DNA from 2 places in the Brevibacillus composti genome. Region 2 is predicted to be linked to the other one. Evidence: a T-box and tRNA genes for the amino acid it is inferred to sense, from the RefSeq annotation. Region 2 holds a T-box; the other holds one or more tRNA genes.
What was found. A T-box is a leader RNA that pairs with one kind of tRNA and senses whether it is charged. The one in region 2 lies ahead of argS (arginine--tRNA ligase), so its partner is inferred to be a tRNA-Arg.
Positions count from the first base shown of each region.

Region 1 (8,170 bases), 2.2 Mb from region 2:
AAGCGAGTCTGAATAGGGCGCAAGTACGTTGCCGTAGACCCGAAACCGTGTGATCTAGCCATGTCCAGGGTGAAGGTAGGGTAACACCTACTGGAGGCCCGAACCCACGCACGTTGAAAAGTGCGGGGATGAGGTGTGGCTAGCGGTGAAATTCCAATCGAACTCGGAGATAGCTGGTTCTCCCCGAAATAGCTTTAGGGCTAGCCTCGGATTGGGACCCCGCCGGACGCGAGCGTAAGCTTGTGTCCGGTGGGACCCTTAGAGTCTTGGAGGTAGAGCACTGATTGGGCTAGGGGCCCTCATCGGGTTACCGAACTCAGTCAAACTCCGAATGCCAATGACTTATGTCCGGGAGTCAGACGATGAGTGCTAAGATCCATCGTCAAGAGGGAAACAGCCCAGACCATCAGCTAAGGTCCCCAAGTGTATGTTAAGTGGGAAACGATGTGGAGTTGCCCAGACAACCAGGATGTTGGCTTAGAAGCAGCCACCATTTAAAGAGTGCGTAATAGCTCACTGGTCGAGTGACTCTGCGCGGAAAATGTAACGGGGCTAAACATACCACCGAAGCTATGGCAGTCCTTACGGACTGGGTAGGGGAGCGTTCCAAGCAGCGGTGAAGCCGTACCGGAAGGAGCGGTGGAGCGCTTGGAAGTGAGAATGCCGGTGTAAGTAGCGAAAAGACAAGTGAGAATCTTGTCCACCGAAAGCCTAAGGTTTCCTGGGGAAGGCTCGTCCTCCCAGGGTTAGTCGGGACCTAAGCTGAGGCCGAAAGGCGTAGGCGATGGACAACAGGTTGATATTCCTGTACCACCTCTGTTCCGCTTGAGCGATGGCGTGACGCAGGAGGATAGGGTGAGCGGCCTACTGGATGGCCGTCCAAGCAGCAAGCCTGGTGTGTAGGCAAATCCGCACACTATCAAGGGCAAGCTGTGATGGCGAGGGAAATTACAGTACCGAAGTCCCTGATTTCACACTGCCAAGAAAAGCGTCTAGCGAGGAACAAGGTGCCCGTACCGCAAACCGACACAGGTAGGCGAGGAGAGAATCCTAAGGTGCGCGGGATAACTCTTGCTAAGGAACTCGGCAAAATGGCCCCGTAACTTCGGGAGAAGGGGCGCCCCGGTAGGGTGAGGGTCCCCGCCTGATGCGAGCGTAAGCTTGTGTCAGGTGGGCCGAGCCCGAGGGGGCCGCAGTGAAAAGGCCCAAGCGACTGTTTAGCAAAAACACAGGTCTCTGCGAAGCCGCAAGGCGAAGTATAGGGGCTGACGCCTGCCCGGTGCTGGAAGGTTAAGGGGATGGGTTAGCTTTGGGACCCTGCCGAACGCGAGCGTAAGCTTGGGTTCGGCGGGCCGAGGCGAAGCTTTGAACCGAAGCCCCAGTAAACGGCGGCCGTAACTATAACGGTCCTAAGGTAGCGAAATTCCTTGTCGGGTAAGTTCCGACCCGCACGAAAGGCGTAACGACTTGGGCGCTGTCTCGGCAAGAGACCCGGTGAAATCATAATACCTGTGAAGATGCAGGTTACCCGCGACAAGACGGAAAGACCCCATGGAGCTTTACTGTAGCCTGGTATTGGAACTTTGTGCATCATGTACAGGATAGGTGGGAAGCTGAGAAGCAGGGGCGCCAGCCTCTGTGGAGCTGTCGGTGGGATACCACCCTTGATGTACGGAGTTTCTAACTCGTCGCCCTGATCGGGCGAGAGGACCATGCCAGGTGGGCAGTTTGACTGGGGCGGTCGCCTCCTAAAAGGTAACGGAGGCGCCCAAAGGTTCCCTCAGAATGGTCGGAAATCATTCGTAGAGTGTAAAGGCAGAAGGGAGCTTGACTGCGAGACCTACAAGTCGAGCAGGGACGAAAGTCGGGCTTAGTGATCCGGTGGTTCCGCATGGAAGGGCCATCGCTCAACGGATAAAAGCTACCCTGGGGATAACAGGCTTATCTCCCCCAAGAGTCCACATCGACGGGGAGGTTTGGCACCTCGATGTCGGCTCATCGCATCCTGGGGCTGAAGTAGGTCCCAAGGGTTGGGCTGTTCGCCCATTAAAGCGGTACGCGAGCTGGGTTCAGAACGTCGTGAGACAGTTCGGTCCCTATCTGTCGCGGGCGTAGGAAGTTTGAGGAGAGCTGTCCTTAGTACGAGAGGACCGGGATGGACGCACCGCTGGTGCACCAGTTGTCACGCCAGTGGCACAGCTGGGTAGCTATGTGCGGAAGGGATAAGCGCTGAAAGCATCTAAGCGTGAAGCCCCCTCCAAGATGAGACTTCCCACAGCGTTAAGCTGGTAAGACCCCTCATAGACGATGAGGTTGATAGGTTCGGTGTGGAAGCGCGGCAACGCGTGGAGCTGACGAATACTAATCGGTCGAGGACTTATCCACAACCAATCGCTTAGCAAAGCATGCATATCCAGTTTTGAAGGTGCGAAACAGCACAAGCTGGTTCCTTCAAAATGTTCCTCGGTAGCTCAGTTGGTAGAGCAATCGGCTGTTAACCGATCGGTCGGGGGTTCGAGTCCCTCCCGAGGAGCCATAACATGGAGAGTTACCCAAGAGGCCGAAGGGGACGGTTTGCTAAACCGTTAGTATGCGTAAGCGTAGCGAGGGTTCGAATCCCTCACTCTCCGCCATTTTAATAACTTCAAAGACAGTGGCGGTGTAGCTCAGCTGGCTAGAGCGTTCGGTTCATACCCGAAAGGTCGGGGGTTCGATCCCCTCCGCCGCTACCATCCTAAGTTGCGGTCGTGGTGGAATTGGCAGACACACCATCTTGAGGGGGTGGCGGGGCGACCCGTGCGAGTTCGAGTCTCGCCGACCGCACCATAACAGTTCTTTTACAGATGGCCCGTTGGTGAAGCGGTTTAACACAGCAGCCTTTCACGCTGTCATACAGGGGTTCGAATCCCCTACGGGTCACCATACTACCCCGTAAAGTGAAGTGAATGCTTTGTAGCGACACCGAGTACTTTACGGGGACCCCAAAAACAACTGTTGAGGGGTATCTGGAGGCTTAGCTCAGCTGGGAGAGCATCTGCCTTACAAGCAGAGGGTCGGCGGTTCGATCCCGTCAGCCTCCACCATTTAAAAGGATGGTCAGCTAAAAGCGCCACGTCCTGTGGCAACGCTGACACTCGATCGTTCTGATCATCGCGGGATGGAGCAGTCTGGCAGCTCGTCGGGCTCATAACCCGAAGGTCGCAGGTTCAAATCCTGCTCCCGCAACCAAATTTACTTGTACTACGTCGAGATAATCCTCTTCGGTCAAGTAAAATCTTAGTCCCCGCAGGGGGCAACCAAAACTACATATGGAGCTGTGGTGAAGTTGGAGTTCACGCCGGTCTGTCACACCGGAGGTCGCGGGTTCGAGTCCCGTCAGCTCCGCCATCTTGTCCTTTGGTACAGATGGCAATGATGATTTGTTATCACTTTGGCTCGGTAGCTCAGTCGGTAGAGCAGAGGACTGAAAATCCTCGTGTCGGCGGTTCGATTCCGTCCCGAGCCACCATCAATTCCATGTAAATTGAATCATGCCGGTGTAGCTCAATTGGTAGAGCACCTGACTTGTAATCAGGGGGTTGTGGGTTCAAGTCCTATCGCCGGCACCACGTTGGGGTATAGCCAAGCGGTAAGGCAACGGACTTTGACTCCGTCATTCCTAGGTTCGAATCCTAGTACCCCAGCCACTTGTTTTGAGCCATTAGCTCAGTTGGTAGAGCATCTGACTTTTAATCAGAGGGTCGAAGGTTCGAGTCCTTCATGGCTCACCAGTTTATTCCTTCTAGCGGTTCCCAATGAAACATGCGGGTGTGGCGGAATTGGCAGACGCACCAGATTTAGGTTCTGGCGGGCAACCGTGGGGGTTCAAGTCCCTTCACCCGCACCATAGTGATTGGGATTTGACGAAAATTGTACTATCTCATGTTATGCGGACGTAGCTCAATTGGTAGAGCGTCGCCTTGCCAAGGCGAAGGTCGCGGGTTCGAGACCCGTCGTCCGCTCCATTTATTGCAAAAATGCCCCACTCCGGGTTAACCTGTGCCCTTAGCTCAGCTGGATAGAGCGTTTGACTACGAATCAAAAGGTCGGGAGTTCGAATCTCTCAGGGCACGCCATACTTTTACAAGAAACAATCAGGGTAGGAAAACATCCTACTCTTTTTTTCATAGCCACTTTCTCAATTTTACAAAGATTAACGGTTTTTTCCTTGTAACTTACGGCAGGTTATCTTACCTTAGGTATAGGTTTCCATCTCTCTTTCCAAGAAAATCAAGTAAAATAAGAAAAGAGTAGAAGCTGTGTCCGCATTGATCGAGTGACTCGATCACATCGGCATTTCGTGAGCGTGCAAAACAGCTTAATTACGCTGGAACAGGAGTTGTATCTCGTGAACGTAATAAAACTGGATCACCCTCATCCTTCCGTAGAAAAATTGATTCATAATATTGAAAAAGTATTGATTGGCAAGCGTTCGATTATTGAGTTTTGTGTCGCGGCCATCTTGGCAAACGGCCATGTCTTATTGGAAGACGTCCCGGGCGTCGGCAAAACGATGCTGGTGCGCTCCTTGTCCAAATCGATCGGCGCGGAGTTCAAACGGATCCAGTTTACCCCTGACCTGTTGCCAACCGATGTAACAGGTGTGGCCATCTTTAACCAAAAAACAATGGAATTCGAATTTAGACCGGGCCCGATCTTCGCCAATGTCATTCTCGCGGACGAGATTAACCGGACTTCCCCCAAAACCCAGTCTTCATTGCTGGAAGCAATGGAAGAGCGCTCCGTCACGATTGATGGACATACCTACCAGCTTTCCAGCCCCTTTTTCGTCATGGCTACGCAAAATCCGCTGGAGTACGAGGGGACTTTTCCGCTCCCCGAGGCACAGCTGGACCGCTTTTTGATGCAGCTCAGTTTGGGCTATCCCACTTTAAAAGAAGAAATGGAAATGCTAACCCGCTTATCGCAGAGCAATCCGCTCGAAACACTGGAGACGGTGATTACGGCAGAAGAGCTGTCAGACATCCAGAAGCAGGTAGCCACGGTCAGGGTCTCCGAAGGAATCCAGGAGTACATCGTCCGCCTCTGCCAGCGTACCCGAGAGCATCACAACGTATACTTGGGAGTCAGCCCGAGGGGATCCCTCGCACTCTTCCGTGCCACCCAGGCACTGGCCTTTGTACGCGGGAGAGACTATGTCATTCCCGACGATGTGAAAGAGCTGGTACCGGTCACCTTTGCGCACCGCATCATTCTCAAACCGGAAGCGCGCCTGGAAGGAGCCACGACTGAGCGAATTCTCTCCGCGATACTTGCGGAAACGCGTGTTCCGGTCAGTTGAGGTGGGTGAACCGATATGAAACAACGCCGCTTTGGGAAAATCAAAACCGCACTTCTTGTTCTGGTTGCGTATGTGTTTGCCATGTTTCAGGGCGGGTTTGCCAGTTGGTTTTTGTTCTACAGCAGCCTTGTGTTTCTCGTCTATGAAATTTGTGCCTATTTCTTGATGTTTCACGCGCTGGAGGTCACCCGGGAGGTAGACCGTGCCCGTCTCCAGGAGGGCGAGGATGTGATCGTCACAGTACGGTTGCGCCGCCGTTTCTGGTTCCCGCTGGGCTGGAACATGGTCACCGAGCCGCTGCCGGATCGCTTGGCAGGAGTTTACGAGCCTCACCGGCAGTTGATTTTTCCCTGGTTTAAAAAAGAGACCTCATTTAAGTACGTGATCCCCAGTCTGCCCCGCGGCCACTACCGCATGAGCGAGTGCGTCATTAGCGGCGGAGACTTTTTTGGATTTATCGAACGGAAAATCAGCATGCCGCTGGCGAATGATTTTCTGGTCTACCCGTCCTATCAGGAGATGACCCATTGGGCGCTGGGGGACGGGAGCTTTAGCGGGACTGTGCATATTGCCCATCGCCGCTCCGACGATGTAGCTGCCGTGCGGGGCGTGCGGGAGTATCACCGCGGCGATCGGCTCAGCCAAATTCATTGGCGGGCCTCTGCGCGGGGCACAGGACTCAAAACCAAGGAGTTTGAGCACCAGGCGATGAACCAAGTGCTCTTTTTTCTGGATGTGGAAAAGGAGCACTACCGCGAGCAAAGCACGCAGCTGTTTGAAGCAGCCGTGAAGCTGACCGCGAGCCTGGTCGCTTATGCCAATCGGAACCTGTATCATTATGGCCTTGCCTACAAGCAGAGAGAGCGGGTGGTGATTCAGCCCGCTTGCTCGCATACGCAATTTATCCGCGTATTTGATCACCTGGCCCGCGTCATGCCGGAGGGGACGGATTCCTTTTCGCGCATGCTGGGACGCGAGGCATTGGAGCAACCGCCGGGAGTGACGCTGGTCCTCGTCACCCCCAAGATCGACAAAGAGATGATCGCGCGCCTTCTCCATCTCTCGCAAAAAGGGCGGCATATTCATCTGCTGCGGATCACCGCCGCTGCGATCCCGACGCCGGAAGAAAAACAGGCGATGCAGATGCTGGCGGCTGGCAAAGTGACCTGCAAAACGGTCCATCTGAATGAGATGCTGGATGCGGGCAGGATAGGAGGTGTCTCGTGATGAGCATATGGAGACGTCCGCAGGGACTGGAGTGGGCGGCAGCGCTATGCCTGTTTCTCATGCTCAGGGAGTGGCTGCTGCCTTTGGGCGAGCTGACAGACACAGGGACCCTCTGGCCGTTCTACGTAATCGTCGCGGGCATTCTGCTGATCGATCTGGTCGTTCCCTACCGCTGGCTGACGTTTCCGCTCAAGCTGGCGGGCATCTTCTGGGTGGTCCATCGGGATTTTTCGGATACGGCCTTTTTCAGCAAAGACTGGCTGATCCAGGTGTACACGAGCCTGCTGCGGGATCTACCCTTGGCGATGCAACAGGACTGGACCACGATGCTGCCGCTATCCCGGAACCTGCTGTTTGACCTAATGCTGGTCCTGTTGATCTCGATGGTGACGTATCTTGTGCTGGAGCAGCGGCAGGGCTTGTGGTTTGTCTTTTTAACCGAGCTATATCTGGCTGTGCTGGATACCTTCCTTCCGTACGAGGCGGACGGCGCCATTATCCGAACGCTCATCTACGGATTCCTGATGCTGGCGGTGGCCCATCTTCACACCATGTCCAGGCGGGCACCCGTCGTCGGAAAGAGCCGCTGGACGATCTGGAGGGCCCTGCTGGCTCCTGTGCTGATCGTCACATTTGCGGTGGGGGTCGCCTATGCCGGACCGAAAAAAGAGCCGATCTGGCCCGATCCCGTGGCTTTTCTCACGGGGAATAACGGGGCTGGCGTGGGCACGATGAAGAAGGTCGGGTACGACAATAATGACGAGAATTTGGGCGGTCCCTTTCAGCAGGATGACACGCTGGTCTTTGTCGGGGTGACCAATGAGCGCACGTATTGGCGGGGCGACTCCAAAGATGTCTATACCGGCCGCGGATGGACAAAAGGAGATCGGGAGTACCTGCTGATCCCGGATCCGGCCTCCTATGAGTGGAGCCAGATGCTCTATCAGGGTACGGAGACAAAGGACGTGACGGCCACGCTGGACTTCTCGAGAGGAGCAAGATTTTCGACGCTCTTTTTCCCGGGGCAGCTGAAAAAGGTGGCAAGTATCGAGCCGGCACAGACCATGCTCGTCTACGACCGAAATCATCAGCAGGTCGAACTGCAGTCGAGCAGGGAGAGAACCCGCATCGCGCCGGTTCGGCCGGAATCGTACCAGCTGGAAGCGGAAGTACCGGTGATCAGTGAAAAGGCGATCATGCAGGCAGACATGAATTATCCGGAAGAAATCAAGGAGCGCTATTTGCAGCTGCCTGCCGAAATGCCGGAGCGGGTCAAGGAACTGGCGCTCTCGATCACGAAAAATGCGGCGACCCCGTATGAAAAAGTGAGGGCGATTGAGAATTACCTTCGCACGGGGGGAGACTATAAATACGAAACCAAGGATGTGCCAGTCCCGGCTCCCGACCAGGACTTCGTGGACCACTTCCTGTTTGACAGCCGCCGGGGGTATTGCGATCATTTCTCCACCTCGATGGCGGTGATGCTCCGTACCCTCGACATACCCGCACGGTGGGTAAAAGGATTTGCGCCCGGTACGGCCGTCGGAAAAGACGGTTTGGGCAACGATATCATGGAAGTGAAAAACAAGGATGCCCACTCCT
Region 1 is NZ_CP066308.1:508,131-516,300, forward strand. Features, by position in the region: rRNA gene JD108_RS02735 (23S ribosomal RNA) at 1-2,385, shown strand, start outside; tRNA gene JD108_RS02740 (tRNA-Asn) at 2,461-2,536, shown strand; tRNA gene JD108_RS02745 (tRNA-Ser) at 2,543-2,633, shown strand; tRNA gene JD108_RS02750 (tRNA-Met) at 2,656-2,732, shown strand; tRNA gene JD108_RS02755 (tRNA-Leu) at 2,742-2,826, shown strand; tRNA gene JD108_RS02760 (tRNA-Glu) at 2,846-2,922, shown strand; tRNA gene JD108_RS02765 (tRNA-Val) at 3,008-3,083, shown strand; tRNA gene JD108_RS02770 (tRNA-Met) at 3,152-3,228, shown strand; tRNA gene JD108_RS02775 (tRNA-Asp) at 3,311-3,387, shown strand; tRNA gene JD108_RS02780 (tRNA-Phe) at 3,433-3,508, shown strand; tRNA gene JD108_RS02785 (tRNA-Thr) at 3,533-3,608, shown strand; tRNA gene JD108_RS02790 (tRNA-Gln) at 3,612-3,686, shown strand; tRNA gene JD108_RS02795 (tRNA-Lys) at 3,695-3,770, shown strand; tRNA gene JD108_RS02800 (tRNA-Leu) at 3,804-3,886, shown strand; tRNA gene JD108_RS02805 (tRNA-Gly) at 3,929-4,004, shown strand; tRNA gene JD108_RS02810 (tRNA-Arg) at 4,039-4,115, shown strand; gene JD108_RS02815 (AAA family ATPase) at 4,388-5,341, shown strand; gene JD108_RS02820 (DUF58 domain-containing protein) at 5,357-6,568, shown strand; gene JD108_RS02825 (transglutaminase TgpA family protein) at 6,568-8,170, shown strand, end outside.
Region 1: it encodes a tRNA-Arg, which carries the amino acid that the T-box ahead of argS (arginine--tRNA ligase) is inferred to sense. The anticodon was not compared.

Region 2 (17,880 bases):
CCGCGAGCTCGTAATTGCCCGACAGGATTTCGTAGGAAGATTTGTCCAGCATCGCGACGATTCGGGTGCGATTGCGACGGTACGATGCGTCCAGCCACCGCATGCGCTTCTCCGGATGCTGCTTGCAGAGATAGCCGAGGTACTGATACCGAAACGGCCAGTGCAGCCGAAAGAAGGCGACCATCAGCACAGCAGTAACACCGGAAAGCGTCGAGGTCAGATTTAAGTCAAAGTAATCCAAACAGATGACACCCTCTCTTTGCTGCGTCTCCTGTTAATAGTAGCACAGAATTTGCACGCTTGACAGATGGTTTCCTTTATTTGGACAGGTGCAATGTTCTGTATTCCGTCAGCGTTTGCAGGTTGTTCGCTTTCACCTTATCGCGGGAGAGTGTGTACAGGGTGTCGCCGATGTAGATGATCCTCTCGATGTTTTTGGCGCTGTCATACCAGTCATGGCCGGCTTTTTTCAGATCGTCGGGATCGAGATGCGTGATCCGGCCGCGCAAGGCAAAGCCTTCGTCTTTATTCAACCGGTAGACATAGGCGCCCTGGAAGGAAAAATCCCCAAACGCACTCGCCTGGCCGGCAGCTTTTTGTGCATGCGACAGCGTATGGACGCTGACGGGGAAGGCCAGCAGCTCTTTCTCTTTGGAAAAGAGCAGCGCCTTGTGATTGCGCAAAAGCTCGGAATCGGTCCCGCGATCGCCAATCACCGTTTGAAACTTCTCGCGCGGATTGTTCACATCCGTTACATCGAAGAGGGCGAGCTTCATGCCTTGGTAAAAGGCGGTCTCCTTGTCGGCGACAGCGTCCTTGCCAAACCCGATGATGTGATTTTCATCGTAGGGATGGAGGTAATCGCTGTAGCCCGGGATTTTCAGCGCGCCGAGGACTTGCGGTGCAGCGGGATTGCGGACATCGATAACAAACAGCGGATCGACTTGCTTGAAGGTGACCATGTACGCGCGATCGCCCATGAAGCGGACCGCGTATATTTTCTCGCCGGGGGCAATGCCTTCCAGCACTCCGGCCAGCTTCAGCTTGTTGTCCAGAACATAGAGGTTATTTTTGGAAGTACCTTCGTCCGTCCGCCACATATCCCCCGTAGTGGTGGCGATCCGCAGATGATCCTCATGCTCATCCATGGAAAACTGATTCAGCAATCGGCCGGGTACCGACCCTTTCCCCGTGTAGCTGAGAGTCCCGGCTTTCATCGAGAACCGGTAGAGCGTAGTCTGCACCTCTTCGGGCGGAGCAGGCGCGCGCCGGCTGGGAAGCAGCGAGGGAGCCTTTTCCAGCGCAGGTGAATGTTGGCGCCCGGTTAGGGCTACGTACAGATGGTCAGGAGAAGCGTAGACGTTCTCACCCGCCCCCAGGTAGGTGTGGATGGAGAGCGGCTGCTTCGGGTCGTCCAGATTGGCTCCCGCCGCGATGAGGTATTCAGGCCTGACGATCTCCGGAAAATAGCGGATTTCGTCAAAACGGACCGTTTGATAGGCATTCCCCTGGGCCGAGTCTCGGTAGATCGGGAGAGCACCTTGTTCGGACGCGTAGAGCAGATGGCTGTCGATCGGCTTGTTGGTTACCAAGTACAGGTTGGACCCGATTTTGCGGGAGGAGACGTAGTGGCCGTCGGCTTCCAGCGTGCGAGTCAGCCGGGGTGCGCTCTTATCGGTCACATCATAGACCAGTGCCTGCACCAGCGTGCTGTAGCTGGGGGGGAGTGCTGGCGCCGCCTTCTTTTTCTTCACGGCGGGGTAATCCCGTACCGCTGGGGGCATGGAGTGGCCGATCACAACCAGTCTCTTTTCATCGAGGTAGAGTTCCAGCGGGTGAAACGATTGGTCCGCGTAGCTGATCCGGCTGACCACCTCCATGCGATCCACAGGCTGTGCGCGAATGATCCGGACTTCCTCGGGCGTGGCCTGGTACAGATAGGTTCCGTCGGTCATTGCGACGTCCGCTTCATCGACGCCCTGCACCTGCACATTGGTCACAGAAAAGTCAGCGGAATCCATAGCGGGAGCACTGGCTGTTTTCATGCTTTCCACGCGGGCCATTTCTTGCACCGGAGCGGCTCCATCGGAGAGAGACACTTCTGTTTCATAGACCACCAAGCTATCTTCATAGGTCTTCAGCAGCTTTTTGAGAGATGGATACGAGCCGACGACAGGCAGCGGCTCTTCCTCCTCAGGTGAGACCGCTGCACGCTGGGGAGAGGGAGGCGATTCTTCCGCCACGGCGACTGGTGGACGATCCCCATACACTCCCTGCAGCCCAATCCCCAAGGCAAAGAGGAGGACCCCTGACAGTAGCAAACCAATCGTTTTCTTCACGACGATAATCCCTCCTTTTTCTTCCTATAGGACGGCGAGCATCCGGAAATGTTTCACACACCGAGGGGCACTTTCAGCGGACAAAAGTAGGGACGGGTGTGATATAATGAAAGGCGGTTTCATACATCGAAAAACATATACAAAAAGGAGCGGACAAGGATGGATACATGGAAGCAAAGTATTCTGGAGCTGATTACGGAGACCTCGACCAATCTCCCTCCAGATGTGCGCCGCGCCATCAATGACGCGAAAGCAAAAGAAGACCAGGGTACCCGTGCGGCCCTCTCGCTGTCTACCATCGCCCAAAATATCAAGATGGCGGAAGACAATGTATCGCCGATTTGCCAGGATACCGGTATGCCGACGTTTGAAATCAAAACGCCCGTAGGGGTGAATCAGCTCGTGATCAAAAAAGCGATCTACGAAGCTGTGGTAGAGGCGACCAAAACCGGCAAATTGCGTCCCAATTCGGTAGATTCGCTCACCGGAGCCAACAGCGGAGACAACCTGGGACCCGGAACGCCTGTCATTCACTTCGAGCAATGGGAAGAAGACGAAGTCGAAATCAAGCTGATCCTCAAAGGGGGCGGCTGTGAGAATAAAAATATCCAATACTCCCTCCCCTGTGAGCTGGAAGGGCTGGGCAAAGCAGGCCGCGATCTGGACGGCATTCGCAAATGCATCCTGCACTCCGTCTACCAAGCCCAAGGACAGGGCTGCAGCGCCGGCTTCATCGGCGTGGGCATCGGCGGCGACCGGACCTCCGGCTATGCGCTGGCCAAACACCAGCTGTTCCGCCGTGTCGATGATGTGAACCCGATTCCGGAGCTGGCTGAGCTGGAAGCGTACATCATGGAAAAAGCGAACGAGCTGGGCATCGGAACCATGGGCTTCGGCGGCGCATCCACCCTGCTCGGCTGCAAGATCGGCGTGGAAAACAGGCTGCCGGCCAGCTTCTTCGTCTCTGTGGCGTACAACTGCTGGGCGTTCCGCCGTCAAGGCGTCCGCATCAACCCGGAAACTGGCGAAATCAAGCGCTATCTCTACAAGGATGAACCGGTGGAGATGAATCTGGACGCTGCCGCCGAGCAGCCGGCAGAACGCCGTGAAGTAGTGCTGCAAGCGCCGATTACCGAGGAGCAGATCCGCAGCCTCAAGGTAGGCGACGTGGTGATCATTAACGGCATCATGCATACCGGCCGCGACGCCCTGCATAAATACCTGATGGACCACGACTGCCCGGTCGATCTGAACGGCGGCGTCATCTACCACTGCGGTCCGGTGATGCTGAAGGACGAACAGGGCGAGTGGCATGTCAAAGCGGCAGGACCGACCACGTCCATCCGCGAGGAGCCGTACCAAGGGGACATCATCAAAAAGTTCGGCATTCGCGCCGTGATCGGAAAAGGCGGCATGGGAGCCAAAACCCTGAAAGCGCTGGGCGAGCACGGGGCCGTGTACCTGAATGCGATCGGCGGAGCGGCGCAATACTACGCCGACTGCATTGAAAAGGTAGAAGGGGTAGACTTCATGGAATTCGGTATTCCGGAAGCGATGTGGCACCTGCGCGTAAACGGCTTTGCGGCGATCGTGACCATGGACTCTCACGGCAACAGCCTGCATGCCGACGTGGAAAAAAGCTCGCTGGAAAAACTGGCGCAGTTTGCAGAGCCGGTATTCAAATAAACAAGTTGTGACCGATTCACCGTACAAGTCATCAGTGATTGCCACTGGTGGCTTTTTTTTCGTCCGGCAAAGACAGTGACGGGAGGGGCTGTAAGGAGCCGCTTGGGGCCGCCAGGAGCCGGTGACCATGCCCCCTTCTGCGAGCTGCTCTTAAAAACGGCGGGAACCAACTGGTGGAAAATTGCATCATACAAGCAAATGCTGGGAGGCGGGATGGACTGGATGCGACCAGTATGCCAGTTCTCGTCACGGCATCTGGCATGGGTAAACAACCATTCTTTTGAAAATAGGTGTTGGTTTATTTCGCGGCAAGGCGGGCGGGCATAGGTTAATAACGAATCAAAAACAAAAAAGGAGTGGTTTACGTGAATTACGTAGTCCAACCCGGGGATACATTAAACGCCATTGCCGCCCGCTTTGGTGTACCGGTTCAAGAATTGATACGCGTCAATAACATTCCTGCTCCGTATTACATTTACATCGGGCAAAACATCTACGTCCCGATCAGACCGCCTGTGCCGACACCGCCCCCGACGACGGATATAGACCGCCGCATCCGCCGTCTCGATGAGCGGATGGACCGTGCAGAGCGCAACATCCGTGACCTGGATCGCAGAGTCGATCGGCTGGAGCAGCGCGTGACGCGTCTTGAGGCACGGCCGCGGCCGCGCACCACGTAATGAGAAAAGGGGCCTCCCAACCGGCTGGTTTAGACGGTGGGATGGCCCCTTTTTCATGCTTCTTCTCAGCATAGCCGCGATACTCCACTTTATCGCTTTTCGCTATCTATTGGAAAACCTCTCGGGGGACTGGCCAGCTGCTTCCAAAAGCAATAAAAAAAAAATGGGCGTTTTCACCAGAAATAGCAGGGACCCGCTTTTGCCGGATGTGCATAGGGTGGTAGAAGAGATACAGAGGAGGTGCGGTCATGCTTCGGCTGAATGCCAAAAATGTTCGCCACCATTTTGACGGCGTCTACGGAAAAGTGGTGCAGGTGCGGGAACTGGTCGAGGTCCTGGATCAGATGTTTGATTCGTTTCACAAAGTAAACAGCATCAGCCGCTCCATGCTTGGGCCCGTGAGGAGAAGCGCCAAGCGATTGGACCGGCTTCGCTGACATTTACGCGAAAGAACCGCATCGGACACGGATGCGGTTTTTCTATTTGCGGGGGAGCTGCTCCATCGCCATGCGAACCAGCTCTTTCACCATATGGCCCCCGAGATGGCCGCCGATCCGGCCAGCATCATGGGAGGTAAGCTGTCCGTTGTACCCTTTCTGCAAGGGCACCTCCAGCTCTTGGGCGATCTCGTACTTGGCCTCGTCCGGCTCCCGGACCCCGGCCACCTGTGCCTTCAGTCGGTCCAGTCCGGCCTGTGCCCCGGGGACGAGAGGCCTTCTTCTCCTTCTGCTCATACCCATCACCTCAGGGTTAGCATGCCCATTAGACCAGCGCTTTTCGCTTGGTGAAGTTTTCACCCGGATAGTAGGTGTTGGCAACCAGCAGATTGGGGCCGGCACATGCGGCAGCCGGGCAGAAGCAGTTGATGTTTTGGTTGAGCGGATGTTTTTGCCAGGCGGTAAACATCGCGTCCAAACGGTCTGTCTGGACATTGCCCAGCGGAGCGACATCGCCGAAATCCGTCACGATGACATCGCCGGTAAAGATATTTACGTTAAGCCGATTGCGCCCGTCCGGGTCGTTTCTCACCGTGACATTCTTTGCCCGGCGCAATCGCTGGATCAACTCCCGATCTTCCGCAAGCGGGCTGCAAGCAAAAAACGGCAGGGTGCCAAACAGCATCCACAGCTCTTCATTTCGCACATCGAGCAGTTCATGAATCGCTTGGCGCAGCTCTGGCAGGGTAAGCACCTCCAGATCGCGGGCAAAATCGCTGGCGTACATCGGATGAACCTCATGGCGCAGACAGCCCATCTCCTGAATCTGCCGGTGAAGGGTTGGCAATTGGTGGAAGGTTCGCTTGTTTAACATGGTTTCCGCGGAAACAAATACGCCGGATTGCGCCAATTTTCCGGCCGTTTCCCAGATCGCGCGAAACTGCTGCTCCGCCTGTTTGGCCGAAACCGTTTGCCTGCTCTTTGCGTAAACAATGGTATGGAACTCCTCGGGCGAGGCCCAGTTCCAGGACATATGCATGACATCTATATAGGGCAGGATCAGCTCATATCGGGAGAAGGGCATCGTCAGATTGGAGTTGATCTGGGTGCGAAGCCCCCGGTCTGCGGCATAGCGCAGGAGCGGCAGGATAAACTCTTTGACGGTTCGTTCACTGTACATGGGTTCCCCGCCTGTTATACTGAGGGTAGCGAGGTCTTGCGCTTCATCCAGACGACGCAGGATCGTCTCAATCGGCAGTGCCGGATCGTCTTTGAATCGCAGCGTGTCGCCTACTGCACAGTGCTCGCAGCGGAGATTGCACAGGTTGGTGACGGTAAATTCCACACTGGTCAGCTTGTATGCAGGCGGAGTCGCGTGAAACAATGGCTCCCACGGGTCGTGACTCGGTGTTAGCGGTGTAGTTGGTACCATGCGGATCATGGATAGACCCCTCCTTCATTCTGCGTACATTCTTCTTATTATACTGATGAAGCAACGGAAGGAGAATAGATAATGGTGATGGGAATCTCTTTTTCTCGCGGTGTTCTTTTTCACGACCGTCATGTGCTCGCCTGCGCCGAGGTCAAAGACGGCGTCATCGAGGTATGGGCGGAAAAAATCACCCTGCGGACCATCGGCAAGCTGTGGATGCGCATTTTTTTCTCCTTTCCCTGGTACTATCAGCTGTTTCATGCGGCTCTCCTGCTGTACGTGGCGGCGGCCCTCCTCTCTCCGGAGTGGGCCTTTCTCAATCCGTGGTGGGCGGCCGTATACGGGGCCGGATTTCACTTTGTCTTTCCCCGCGAACTGAAAAAATTCCACGGAGCCGAGCATAAAGTATTCAGCTACCGGGGTGAAAAACGGCTCGACGCCTGGGAAGAGATCGGCCGGGCGGATATTGTCAACGACGGCTGCTCGACCAATCTGGTCGTCTGCTTTTTTGCGGCGTTTTTGCTGGCGGTTCCCTTTGTTCCGTTAGCTTTCAGCGTGGCGGCCGGCTTTCTCGGCATCGTGCTCGGCATGACGGCAGATCGCATTCTGCGCAAATACTGCGGAGGGCTGTACCGCCTCTCCCGCTTCTTTCAGCGTCATCTTACGACAAAGGAGCCCAGCCGGATCCATCTGGAGACCGCGATCCGCTCCTACCGTCAGTTTGACTACATGCGCCAAAAGGTGCGTGAAGCCAAACAAGCCGCCTGATTGGGAAAACCCGGCTTGCCGCAAGTCCAATAGTGAAAGCCAAAAGTCCGCTTGCGAAGATCGGCTTTCTGAAAGAACAAAAGAAGACCGCTCCCCGGCCGTCAACTGCGGGTGAGCGGTTCTTCTTCCAACTTGCGATACAGTTTTCCTTTGTCCACATAAGATTGGCGGATGCGCCTGAATTCTTTGAAGTCTTCTTCCGTCAATTCCCGTTTTACTTTGGCTGGGGAGCCGACGACCAGCGTGCGCGGCGGCACTTTCATGCCCGGCGGCACCAGCGCGCCTGCACCGACCAGCGCTTCCTCGCCGATCTCCGCGCCGTCCAGGATGATGGAGCCCATGCCGATCAAAGCGCCACGGCGAATAATGCAGCTGTGCAGGACGACATTATGTCCGACGGTGACCTCATCCTCCAGGATCAGCGGATTGCCCGGGCTTTGATGCAGCGTGCTGTTGTCCTGCACGCTGACTCGGCGGCCGATAATGGTAGGGGCGATATCCCCGCGAATGACGGTGTTGTACCAAATTGTCGAATCTTCGCCGATCTCCACATCACCGGAGACGACGGCCCCTTTTGCCAAAAAGACCGACTCGTGAATGCGGGGAACGTGATTTTCAAAAGGCAGAAGCAGCATAGATCTTTTCCTCCAAGTTATGCTAGTTTCACGATCCAAGAACAACTCATATTGTACTACAGCAGAGCGTTATTCACAATTTGCCAGTGTTTCCAGCAGACATTGGTTGACGGTAGCAGTCGCAATATGATACATTATTTGTTGCCGATTCATTCGAGTGGGCAAGGAATGTGGGTAGTCGCTGCCGCGGCCTTCGGGTCGGCGGTAGAGGAAAGTCCAGGCTCGCCCAGACTGAGATGTCTGGAGTGTTCGTACCTGGTGCAAACCAGGGCAGTGAGGCTTCGGCTTCGCTGACGGCGCAGAAAGGGTTCTCCCTGAGACCCGAGTACGCTGAAAGTGCCACAGAAACGTAGCTTTCCTGGCGACAGGAAAGATGGAACGCGGTAAACCCTGCGAGCGAGAAACCCAAATTTGGTAGGGGAACCGTCCTGAAGGAATTCAACGGAGGGACGGATGGCGCCTGGTGCGCCATAGATAGATGACTGCCGCTCTTGGTGCGAGGAGAGGATCCGTTTGCAGCACGGGAGAGACAGAACCTGGCTTATAGCATTCCTTGCTTCCTACGTGAAGACAAAAACCGTCTGAGATTCAGACGGTTTTTTTATATGTTCGGGACATGCGGATGGAACGCGCTCCGGCTTATTTCCGAAGTTCAGGAAGTGACGGTGACCTTGTAGGTCCGCATCCACAGATCGATGGAGGCCAAATAGGCAAACATCTGCGGGCCGCCCATCAGCTGTCCAAAATAAGGCTTGCCGGATGCCGGCGCTTCCCCCTGAGCAAAACGCTTCACGGCCGTAACGTCGATCAATGGCCGGAGCGGAGAGTCCGGGTCGTCCAGCACTCCGAGCAGCCAGGAGCGAGCCGCTTCCGTGTAGGCGGGATGATGCGTCTTGGGGTAGGGGCTTTTTTTTCGGTACAGGACCTCTTCCGGGAGAATTCCCTCCAGAGCCAGCCGCAGAATGCCTTTTTCCCGATTGCCTGTGTTTTTCATCTCCCACGGGATGTTCCAGACGTATTGGATCAGCCGGTGATCGCAAAAAGGGACCCGGGCCTCGAGACCGGCGGCCATGCTCATGCGGTCCTTCCGATCCAGCAGTGTGCTCATGAACCGCGTGAGATTGAGGAAAAACAGTTCGCGCTGCCGCGCTTCGGCGGGATTCTCGCCGGGCATCCGGGGCACTTCGTCCAGCGCCTCTTCATAGCGCCGTTTGAGGTACGCCTCCGGCTTGATCCATTCCCTCATCTCGGGGGACAGCCAGGCCGCCCGCTCGCTGGTGGCTTGCAGCCAGGGAAAAGACCGCTGGCCCGGAATCTCCCCACGGTAAAACCAGGGGTATCCGCCGAACATCTCATCCGCGCATTCCCCGGACAGGACGACGGTCGTCTCCTTTTTGATCTCTCGGCAGAACAGATACAGCGAACTATCCACGTCGGCCATCCCGGGCAGGTCACGGGCCTGAAGAGCGGCGCGCAGCGCATCGGTCAAGGCCGTATTCTCCAGCAGGACCGTTTGATGCTTCGTGCCGAAGCGATCCGCTATCAGCCGGACGTAGGGAGCGTCGTCGCCCGGCTGGTACTCGCTCGTCTGAAAATGGCGGTCGTTGTCTGCGTAGTCGACTGAATAGGTGCGCAGCGTGCCGCGTCCTTCCTCCGCAAAGACAGCCGCAGCGATGGCCGTGATCGCACTGGAGTCCAGCCCTCCGGAGAGCAGGGTGCCGATCGGTACATCGGATATGAGCTGCCGGGCGATGGAGTCATAGAGCAGCTCGCGGATGGCCAAAGCCGTCCGGCTGAGATCATCCTCATGCGGGTGGCTGACGAGTCCCCAGTATTTCTGCTCCCGCACGCCATCGCGCGTGACTGTCAGATGATAGCCCGGGCGAAGTTCCCACACATTTTGAAAAACCCCGTGACCCGGCGTGCGGGAAGGGCCGAGTACGAAGATTTCCGCCAGTCCTTCCTTGCCGACCTCAGGCTCAACCAGCGGATGGGCCAGCAGTGCTTTCAGCTCCGACCCAAAGAGAAAGGCACTCTTCCGTTGCGCGAAAAAAAGCGGTTTGACGCCCAGGCGATCACGGGCCAGAAAGAGTCGCTGCGCTTTTTCCTCCCAGACGGCAAAGGCGAAGATGCCGTTTAGCTTATGCAGGCAATCGGCCCCCCACTCCATGTAGGCGGCGAGCAATACTTCCGTATCGGAGTGGGAGCGGAAGCGGTGGCCGCGGCCGATCAATTCCTGGCGCAGATCGGCGGTATTGTACAATTCACCGTTGTAGACGAGCGTATACGCTGTTCCGTCATCCCGCCGCCTCGTCATCGGCTGCCTGCCTCCTGCGGGATCCACGACGATCAGGCGGCGATGACCAAAGGCTGCGTGCTTGGAGGGGGAGAACCAGATCCCCGCTTCATCCGGTCCCCGATCTGTCAATGCTTTTGTCATGGCTTCCACGAGGGCGGGCTCGCTTTGGACATCCCGCTCCCAGTCGATCCATCCGGTAATTCCGCACATGGTCATCACCACTCCTGTATTCATTTTTTTGGCAAAAGCTATCATATGCCGATGAAACCGTCTGTTTGTCTGTCCCTGTTTCGAAAACCGAAAAAAATGAATAGCGGCCAGTCCTCTTGTTCACGCTAAAGAGAGAAAGGGGGGAGCGGGAATGAGCAGTGACAAAGAGACCAAGCCGACTACCGGATTGGATGTCTACGAGCGAACCCGAAAATCGCTCCTGGAGTTGATTGAGGAATTGGGCGAGGCGATGGACGAAGCCGATGCGGACGCCTACAAGCGAAAAGGGTACGAGATGATCGGACACTACTTTCGCACACCCGTACATACCGGCGAGCTGATGCTGACCTTAACGACCGTGCTGGAGGATATCCTGCACAAGCTGGAGATGACGCAGCAAGGCGAGCAGGTCACCATGGTCAGAGGGCCATACAGTGTGATGAAACGAAAGGAAGACGAGTGAGGAAAAGGCCCCGAGCGGCCTTTTTTTTGCCTTCCTCTCCCATTTTTCGTGGTAAGATAGGGAGAACCGAACGCAACAGGGGAGTAGGAAATCAGGAGGACGACCCCATATGAAATATGTCAGCTTGGAACAAGTGGAGCCGGGAGATATCCTCGGCCGAAGCATTTACACAAGTGACGGACTGACCCTGCTGCAGACCGATGTGCAGCTCACCGTCGGAATGATCAATAAATTGCGCCGTTATGGCGTGACGATGATCAGCATCAAAGACCCGCATCTGCAGGATGTAAAAACAGAAGAGGTCCTGACCGAAACGACTCGAAAAGACGCCATTCGCAACCTCTCCGGGGCCATACAATGCGTTCAGGCCGGCAAAGAGGTGGATGTGCGCGGACTTCAGAAATCGGTGAACCATATCGTCGACGAGACCTTGCGGAATCGTCGCGTCCTTTTAAACCTGGGCGAAATTCGCACCAATGACAATGCGCTGTACATCCATTCTCTCAACGTGTGCATGATGGCGACCGTCATGGGAGTAGGCCTGGGGTATTCGGTAAACCAGCTCAAGGAATTGGCCATCGGCTCCCTGCTTCACGACATCGGCAAAGTGGCGCGGGACGAAGGGGAGACTTCGATCTACAAGCAGGACAGTCTGGAGAGCCATCATACCTGGACAGGCTTTAACCTTTTGCGGAAAAAACACGAGATGAGCATCGTATCCGCGCATATCGCGCTGCAGCATCACGAGTGGGTCGATGGGAGCGGAGTCCCGCGCGGACTGACCGGAGGGGAGATTCACGACTTCGGAAAAATCGTCGCCATTTGCAATGCGTATGACAATTTCATTTCGCCGTTTTCGACAGAAGAGGAGACGCTTCAGCCGTACGAGGCATGCGAGCGCATCATGGGCCTTGCGGAAAAACGTTTTGACCACGCGATGGTGGTTCACTTTTTGCGGACGATTGCGATGTACCCGACGGGCACCTCGCTGCGATTGAGCACCGGCGAAGTGGGCGTTGTCATCGATCAGAACAGGGGCCTGCCCTCCCGTCCCGTGGTGCGGATCATCCGCAAAGAGAGAGCCGGCCATCACCGTACAGGAGAGGACCATGAGATTCGCGACGTGGATTTAAGCGAAGAGCCAACCATTTTTATCACAGGCATCTTGGAGTAAAAAAGTAGAAATCAGGGAGTGCGGCGTGAAAGATCAGGGAGTTTCCCTACTTACGGCATCGGGACCATCCTCTACAATGAAGACAGAACAGGGCAATGCTGCTCCCGCCCGAGTTGTGAAGATAAAGGATGATGCATGATGCCAAGAATTTTGGTCCCGGTCGATCAAACGCCCCAATCCATGCAGGCCGTCAAGTTCGCGCTCGCACTGGCAAAGCAGGAGGACAGCCTTACCCTTCTCCACGCCATTCCTCCGTTCTCCGCGCGCTTTGTCGTCAATCAGCTGGGCAACAAGCCCGTCGAAGAGTTTCAGCTGGAAGAGGCCAAAGAGGATCTGAAGAGCATCGAGGAGCTCGTGCAGGCGAGCCAGGTGCCCTGTGAGATGGTCATTCAGTTTGGAGAGCCGCCTGAAGTCATTGCCGCCCATGCGCGCGACGGGTACGCGGCGATCGTCATGGGGACGCACGGCTATGGCCGGATGACCGGATTTTTGATGCAAAGCGTCAGCTATCCGACGATTCATGATGTGGATATCCCTGTCTTTTTGGTGCCGGAGGATGCCCAAGTCAACGAAAAATGGAAGACCGTCCTGGTCGCTGTAGACGGATCCGACCATGCCAAGCGGGCGACGGCCCAGGCCATCCGGCTGGGCAAAGAGCAGGGGGCCCGGTTCATCCTGCTGACCGCTGTGATTCCTCCTGCCAGCTATGCAGGCGTGTACGGCATCGGCTGGGAAGATGCGGCGACCCTGGAGGAATGGGGAGAACAGACGCTCCGTCCGTATCGGGACATGTTCGAGGCGGCGCAGGTTCCCTATGAGAGCAAAGTCCTGATCGGCGATCCATCGATGTCAATTAAGGATGTCGCCCATGAAAGCGGGGCCGATGTGATCGTGCTCGGTCATCACGGCTTGGGCGGCGTAGCGGGAACCCTGATGGGCAGCGTCACCTTTAAAGTCATCCACCGTACCCGCACGCCGCTGTTAATCGTCAAGTAATGCATGCCGCTCGCTTCCTACAGGAGCGGCAGGACTGTCCAGATGCGTGGACAGTCCTTTTTTAATGACAAGGGTGCCTTCGTACGGTCGAACCACCCTCTCCTTTCAAGGGGGAAAACAAAATGGAGAGTGAAACGGTACGCGAGTGGGGAGACTGGATAGCAAACAGCACCGAGAGGGGGATTACGCGTGCGCATCGGCTGCCATATCAGCATCCGAAACGGTTATCTGGGAGCCGCCCGGACTGCCTATGCCATCGGAGCCAATGCCTTTCAGTATTTTCCTAAAAATCCGCGCAGCATGGGCATCAAGGACTTTGACAAAAAGGATGCGGAGGCTTGCCGCCGCTTCAGCCGGGATCACGGACTCCGTTCCATCGCACATACTGCCTATCCGATCAATCTCTGCGCGGCGGAGGCGGAGCTGTATGAATTGACGGTCAGACATCTGCGCAATGACCTGGAGATCGCGGAAGCATGCGGATCGCTCGGTGTCGTCGTCCATTTTGGACACTTCAAAGGGCCGGATCCGCTGGAAGGGTACAAGCGGATAATCCAGATGCTGAACGAGCTTTTGGCGGACTGGAGCGGCCAAGCCAAGATCCTGCTGGAGAACAACGCCGGAGTGGGCGGACGGATGGGGACCACCATCGAGGAGCTGCTGCAGGTGCGCTCGCTGCTCGCGGCACCGGAGAAAGTCGGCTTCTGTCTGGACACCTGCCACGCCTTCGCCAGCGGACTGTGGCGCGGGGACAATTGGGACGAGGTGGCGGAGCGGATGAGAAGCAGCGGCTATTTGGCCTTGCTGGGAGCGGTTCATCTGAATGACTCCGTCTACCCGTGCTGTTCCTGCCGTGACCGCCATGCCCCGATCGGCAGGGGAGAGATCGGGGCGGAAGCCATCGCCCGTTTCTTGCAGACGCCCGAGCTGGCCGATCTGCCGATCATCCTGGAGACGCCTGCTCCGGCAGACGGCGGCCATCAACAGGAAATCGCTCTCGTCCGGCAGCTGGCGCAGACCGAGGACACACGTCTGCCTGTGGAAAAATGAACCGCGTGTATGGTAGAGTGAGGGATGGAATTGTCTGTTGCAGAACCGAGGAGGAGCCTTACGTGAAAAGACGAGTAAAAGTAACCATTGAAGATTTTACCAACCTGCAGGAGAACCTGAACGATCCGGCGGAGCTCGCTCTCTATCAGGGAGCCAACGGCCATACATACGATGCGGAAATCGAGCACGACGGCTACGCCATCATCGATCTGACGGAAGAGGATTACATCGAGCTGGCCCCCGGCGAGTACCAGATCATGATCGAGGAATGGACGGCGGCAGGCGCGATCGGGGCGTACAAGCTGGAGACCAAGTCGGACCCGGCTGACGACAAGTCCCTGCTGTACCGCCTCGTCGATGAGGGGGGACAGGTGCAGGAGGAGCGCTCTTTGTCCAAACAGGCAGTGGAGCAGCTGGCCAAGGTCTGGTTCGGGAAGCCGGCGAGAAAAGAGGATTGACAGGAAAATGGGAAAAACCGCTGAAGGCTTGCATGCCAAGCTTCAGCGGTTTTTCTGCAGTTGTCGCTTTTTATTGCGGTCTCTTACATCTCTTCCGGTGCAGACAGGCCGAGGATGCGCAACCCTTCCTTCAGCACGACCACGACTGCGGCCACCAACTGCAGACGGGCGGCTTTCACCGCTTCTTCCTCCGCGAGGATGCGGACGTTGGCGTAGAACTTGTTGAAGGCCTGTGCCACATCGATCACGTATTTCCCGATTTGGGACGGATCAAACTGGCTGGCCGCGCGGTCAATCACTTCCGGGAAGGCATGGAGCAGGGTGACCACGGCCCAAGCTTCTTTGCTGTCCAGTGCTTCCGCTGTCAGGGAGACGGAAGTGTTTGGCGTGTAGCCGCCCTTGCGCAGGAGGGAGCAGGCGCGCGCATGCGTGTACTGGACGTACGGCCCGGTTTCGCCTTCAAAGGTGAGCATCTCTTCCCAGGAGAAGTTGATGTCGTTGAGGCGATAGTTTTTCAAGTCGTGGAAGATGACAGCCCCCACGCCTACCTGGCGGGCGACGGCTTCCTTGTTCTCCAGCGAAGGATTTTTTTCCTCGATCACTTTTTTGACATCCTCGATCGCCTGCGTCAGCACTTCTTCCAGCAGGACGACCTTGCCTTTGCGCGTAGACATCTTTTTGCCGTCTTTCAGCATCATGCCGAACGGCACATGATACATCTCTTTTGCCCATTCGAAGCCCATTTTTTCCAGCACCTTGTAGAGCTGCTGGAAGTGGAGGCGCTGCTCGTTGCCGACCACATAGAGCGCCTTGGCGAAATCGTAGGTGTCGTGGCGGTAGAGAGCGGCTGCCAAATCGCGCGTCGCGTACAGGGTCGCGCCGTCCGACTTTTTGATCAGGCAAGGCGGCATGTCGTACTCATCCAGCGTCACGACCAGGGCGCCGTCCGATTCTGTCAACAGTCCTTTTTCCTCCAGCAGCGTGACGACGCGGTCCATCTTGTCGTTGTAGAAGGCTTCCCCGTGCGTGGAGTCGAAGCTGACGTTCATCAGCTCGTAGATTTTCATGAATTCCTTCATCGATTCGTCGCGGAACCACTGCCACAGGTGGAGCGCTTCGGCGTCTCCGTCCTCCAGCCTTTTAAACCACTCGCGTCCCTGATCCTCCAGCGAGGGATCGTTTTCCGCCTCCTCGTGGAAACGGACATAGAGGCTGAGCAGCTCCTTGATCGGCTCCGCTTTTACCTTTTCCTCGTCCCCCCACAGGCGGTAGGCGACGATCAGCTTGCCGAACTGCGTGCCCCAGTCGCCCAGGTGGTTGATCCGCACGGGGCGGTAGCCATGCTTTTCCATGATGTTGGCGATCGCATTTCCGATCACGGTGGAGCGCAGATGGCCCATGGAAAACGGCTTCGCGATGTTGGGCGAGGAGAGGTCGATCGGCACATTGCGTCCTTGGCCGATGTCACGGCTGCCGTAGGAGGAGCCTTCGGAGAGGATGGTGCTGATGACCTGCGCCGCTACCTCTTGCTGGTCGAGAAAGAGATTCACGTACGGGCCGGCCGCCTGTACCTCGCGAACGGGGGCCCCGGCGATCTGTCCAGCCAGTTCCGCCGCGATCATCGGCGGTGCCTTGCGCAGCGCTTTGGCCAGCTGGAAGCAAGGAAACGCGACATCGCCCATCGCCGGGTTCGGCGGAGTCTCCAGCATGGCGCGGACCTGCTCCGCATTCAGGGTATCCACACCCATTTGGGACAAGGCCTTCGAAATCATTTCGGCCACTTGATGTTTGTAACTCATAAGTCGAAAAACTCCTTTCACGATGAAAAAATAAAAAACCCCTGCGTCTCCGTACGAACAAGAGACGAGAGGTATGCTCCCGCGGTGCCACTCTTCTTGCCATGCTGCCCGATTTTCCCCGGCAGCATCGCCGCTTTTTCTGCGCTAACGGGCAGTCCCGGCAGACCTGTTGCCATTTTGGAATGTCCGCATGGCCGTCCAGTCTGCAATCTCCGAGGTGCGCTTCCTGTCGCCGTCCTGCACCGGGCTTTCACCATCCCCGGCTCGCTTGGGCATGTCAGGCGGAGTACTGTCCTCATCATCGATCCCTGTCATTCCTTTTAGTATAGCGAAAAAGGGAGCGCTTCTGCAACTTTATTCATCCGTTTTTTTGATGATCTCGTCCAGATCGCGAAACAGGTCGCGCGTCAAGGCTTCCTTATCATCGGCGTCCTCCCACTTCCGCTTGAACTGCTGCAGCTTGGCCAGCAGGGCCAGTTCCGCTTCGGCGTCCTTTTCCAGGTCGTGGTTTTCGCTGGGGTCAAACGGCATCAGGCGGTCGTCGGTGCCGCTGCGCAGATAGGCACGCTTCCACTGATCCGGAAACTGGTACGGCTGTTCGCCGAAGAGGATCGCGAGCACGTCGTCGGAGGCAAGCGGCAGGAAATGATCAAACTCGTCTTTCCGGCCGCCCTCGGACAAATTGATATGGGTAAAGGAATAGCGCAAATAGTGTTGGCCATTTTCCCGATCCTTGACGATCGCGTACGTCTCGAAATCGGTCTCATCCAAATTCTTCACCGTTTCCAGACGGGAGAGGAATTCCTGTTTTTCTGTGGGAAGTAGTGGATCCAAAGCGTTTCGCTCCTTTTGCTTGGCTTCGGTCTCATCATAGCAAAAGGGGATGGAGATGACAATTTGCTCAATCTACCGGTATGTAGATTTTCATTTTGATCAGATCGGGATAGGAGGAGTTCACCACATCGGTGATTTCGAAGTCGGGTCCTTCTCTCCGTTCGTAGTTGGAAATGGGCAGCCAGATACCGTAGATGTAGGAGCGAACATGCTGTGGCTGCTCGAATCCGCCGCTCACTTTGAATTCGGCGTATTTCCCGGGGGGCAGTTGAAAATGGACGAAGCCCTCGGGGAGCGCGCGGGTCGGCTCAGCGTCCAGCAAGGCGGCGTTTACCTCTTCCCCCACGATAAAGGAAAATCCGCCGTCATCCCGGAAGTCGCAGGAGATGCCGTAAGCCATATCCGGGGCGGTCTTGTGGGGAATGTGCTGGAAGTACTGCTTGCTGCCAAAATCGGCATAGAACTGGGGAATGTCGGCGAGGTATTGTTCATGGCGCAGGTTGGTCTGATAGCGGTAGCCGATGATGTCGATGGCATTCCATTCCACGATGGTCGGTTTGTTCACGGATAAGGTCCCCTTTTCCTTTTTTTGATAGGCAAAAAAGTTCATCTTTTTTTGC
Region 2 is NZ_CP066308.1:2,680,459-2,698,338, reverse strand. Features, by position in the region: gene JD108_RS13780 (tetratricopeptide repeat protein) at 1-241, opposite strand, end outside; gene JD108_RS13775 (beta-propeller domain-containing protein) at 318-2,339, opposite strand; gene JD108_RS13770 (fumarate hydratase) at 2,499-4,025, shown strand; gene JD108_RS13765 (LysM peptidoglycan-binding domain-containing protein) at 4,391-4,705, shown strand; gene JD108_RS13760 (hypothetical protein) at 4,954-5,142, shown strand; gene JD108_RS13755 (alpha/beta-type small acid-soluble spore protein) at 5,185-5,439, opposite strand; gene yfkAB (radical SAM/CxCxxxxC motif protein YfkAB) at 5,468-6,583, opposite strand; gene JD108_RS13745 (DUF1385 domain-containing protein) at 6,656-7,342, shown strand; gene JD108_RS13740 (gamma carbonic anhydrase) at 7,444-7,977, opposite strand; RNA gene rnpB (RNase P RNA component class B) at 8,144-8,526, shown strand; gene asnB (asparagine synthase (glutamine-hydrolyzing)) at 8,630-10,486, opposite strand; gene JD108_RS13725 (hypothetical protein) at 10,638-10,949, shown strand; gene JD108_RS13720 (HD-GYP domain-containing protein) at 11,059-12,123, shown strand; gene JD108_RS13715 (universal stress protein) at 12,259-13,119, shown strand; gene JD108_RS13710 (deoxyribonuclease IV) at 13,309-14,169, shown strand; gene JD108_RS13705 (hypothetical protein) at 14,232-14,627, shown strand; gene argS (arginine--tRNA ligase) at 14,711-16,426, opposite strand; T-box leader at 16,484-16,737, opposite strand; gene JD108_RS13695 (hypothetical protein) at 16,781-17,260, opposite strand; gene JD108_RS13690 (effector binding domain-containing protein) at 17,328-17,880, opposite strand, start outside.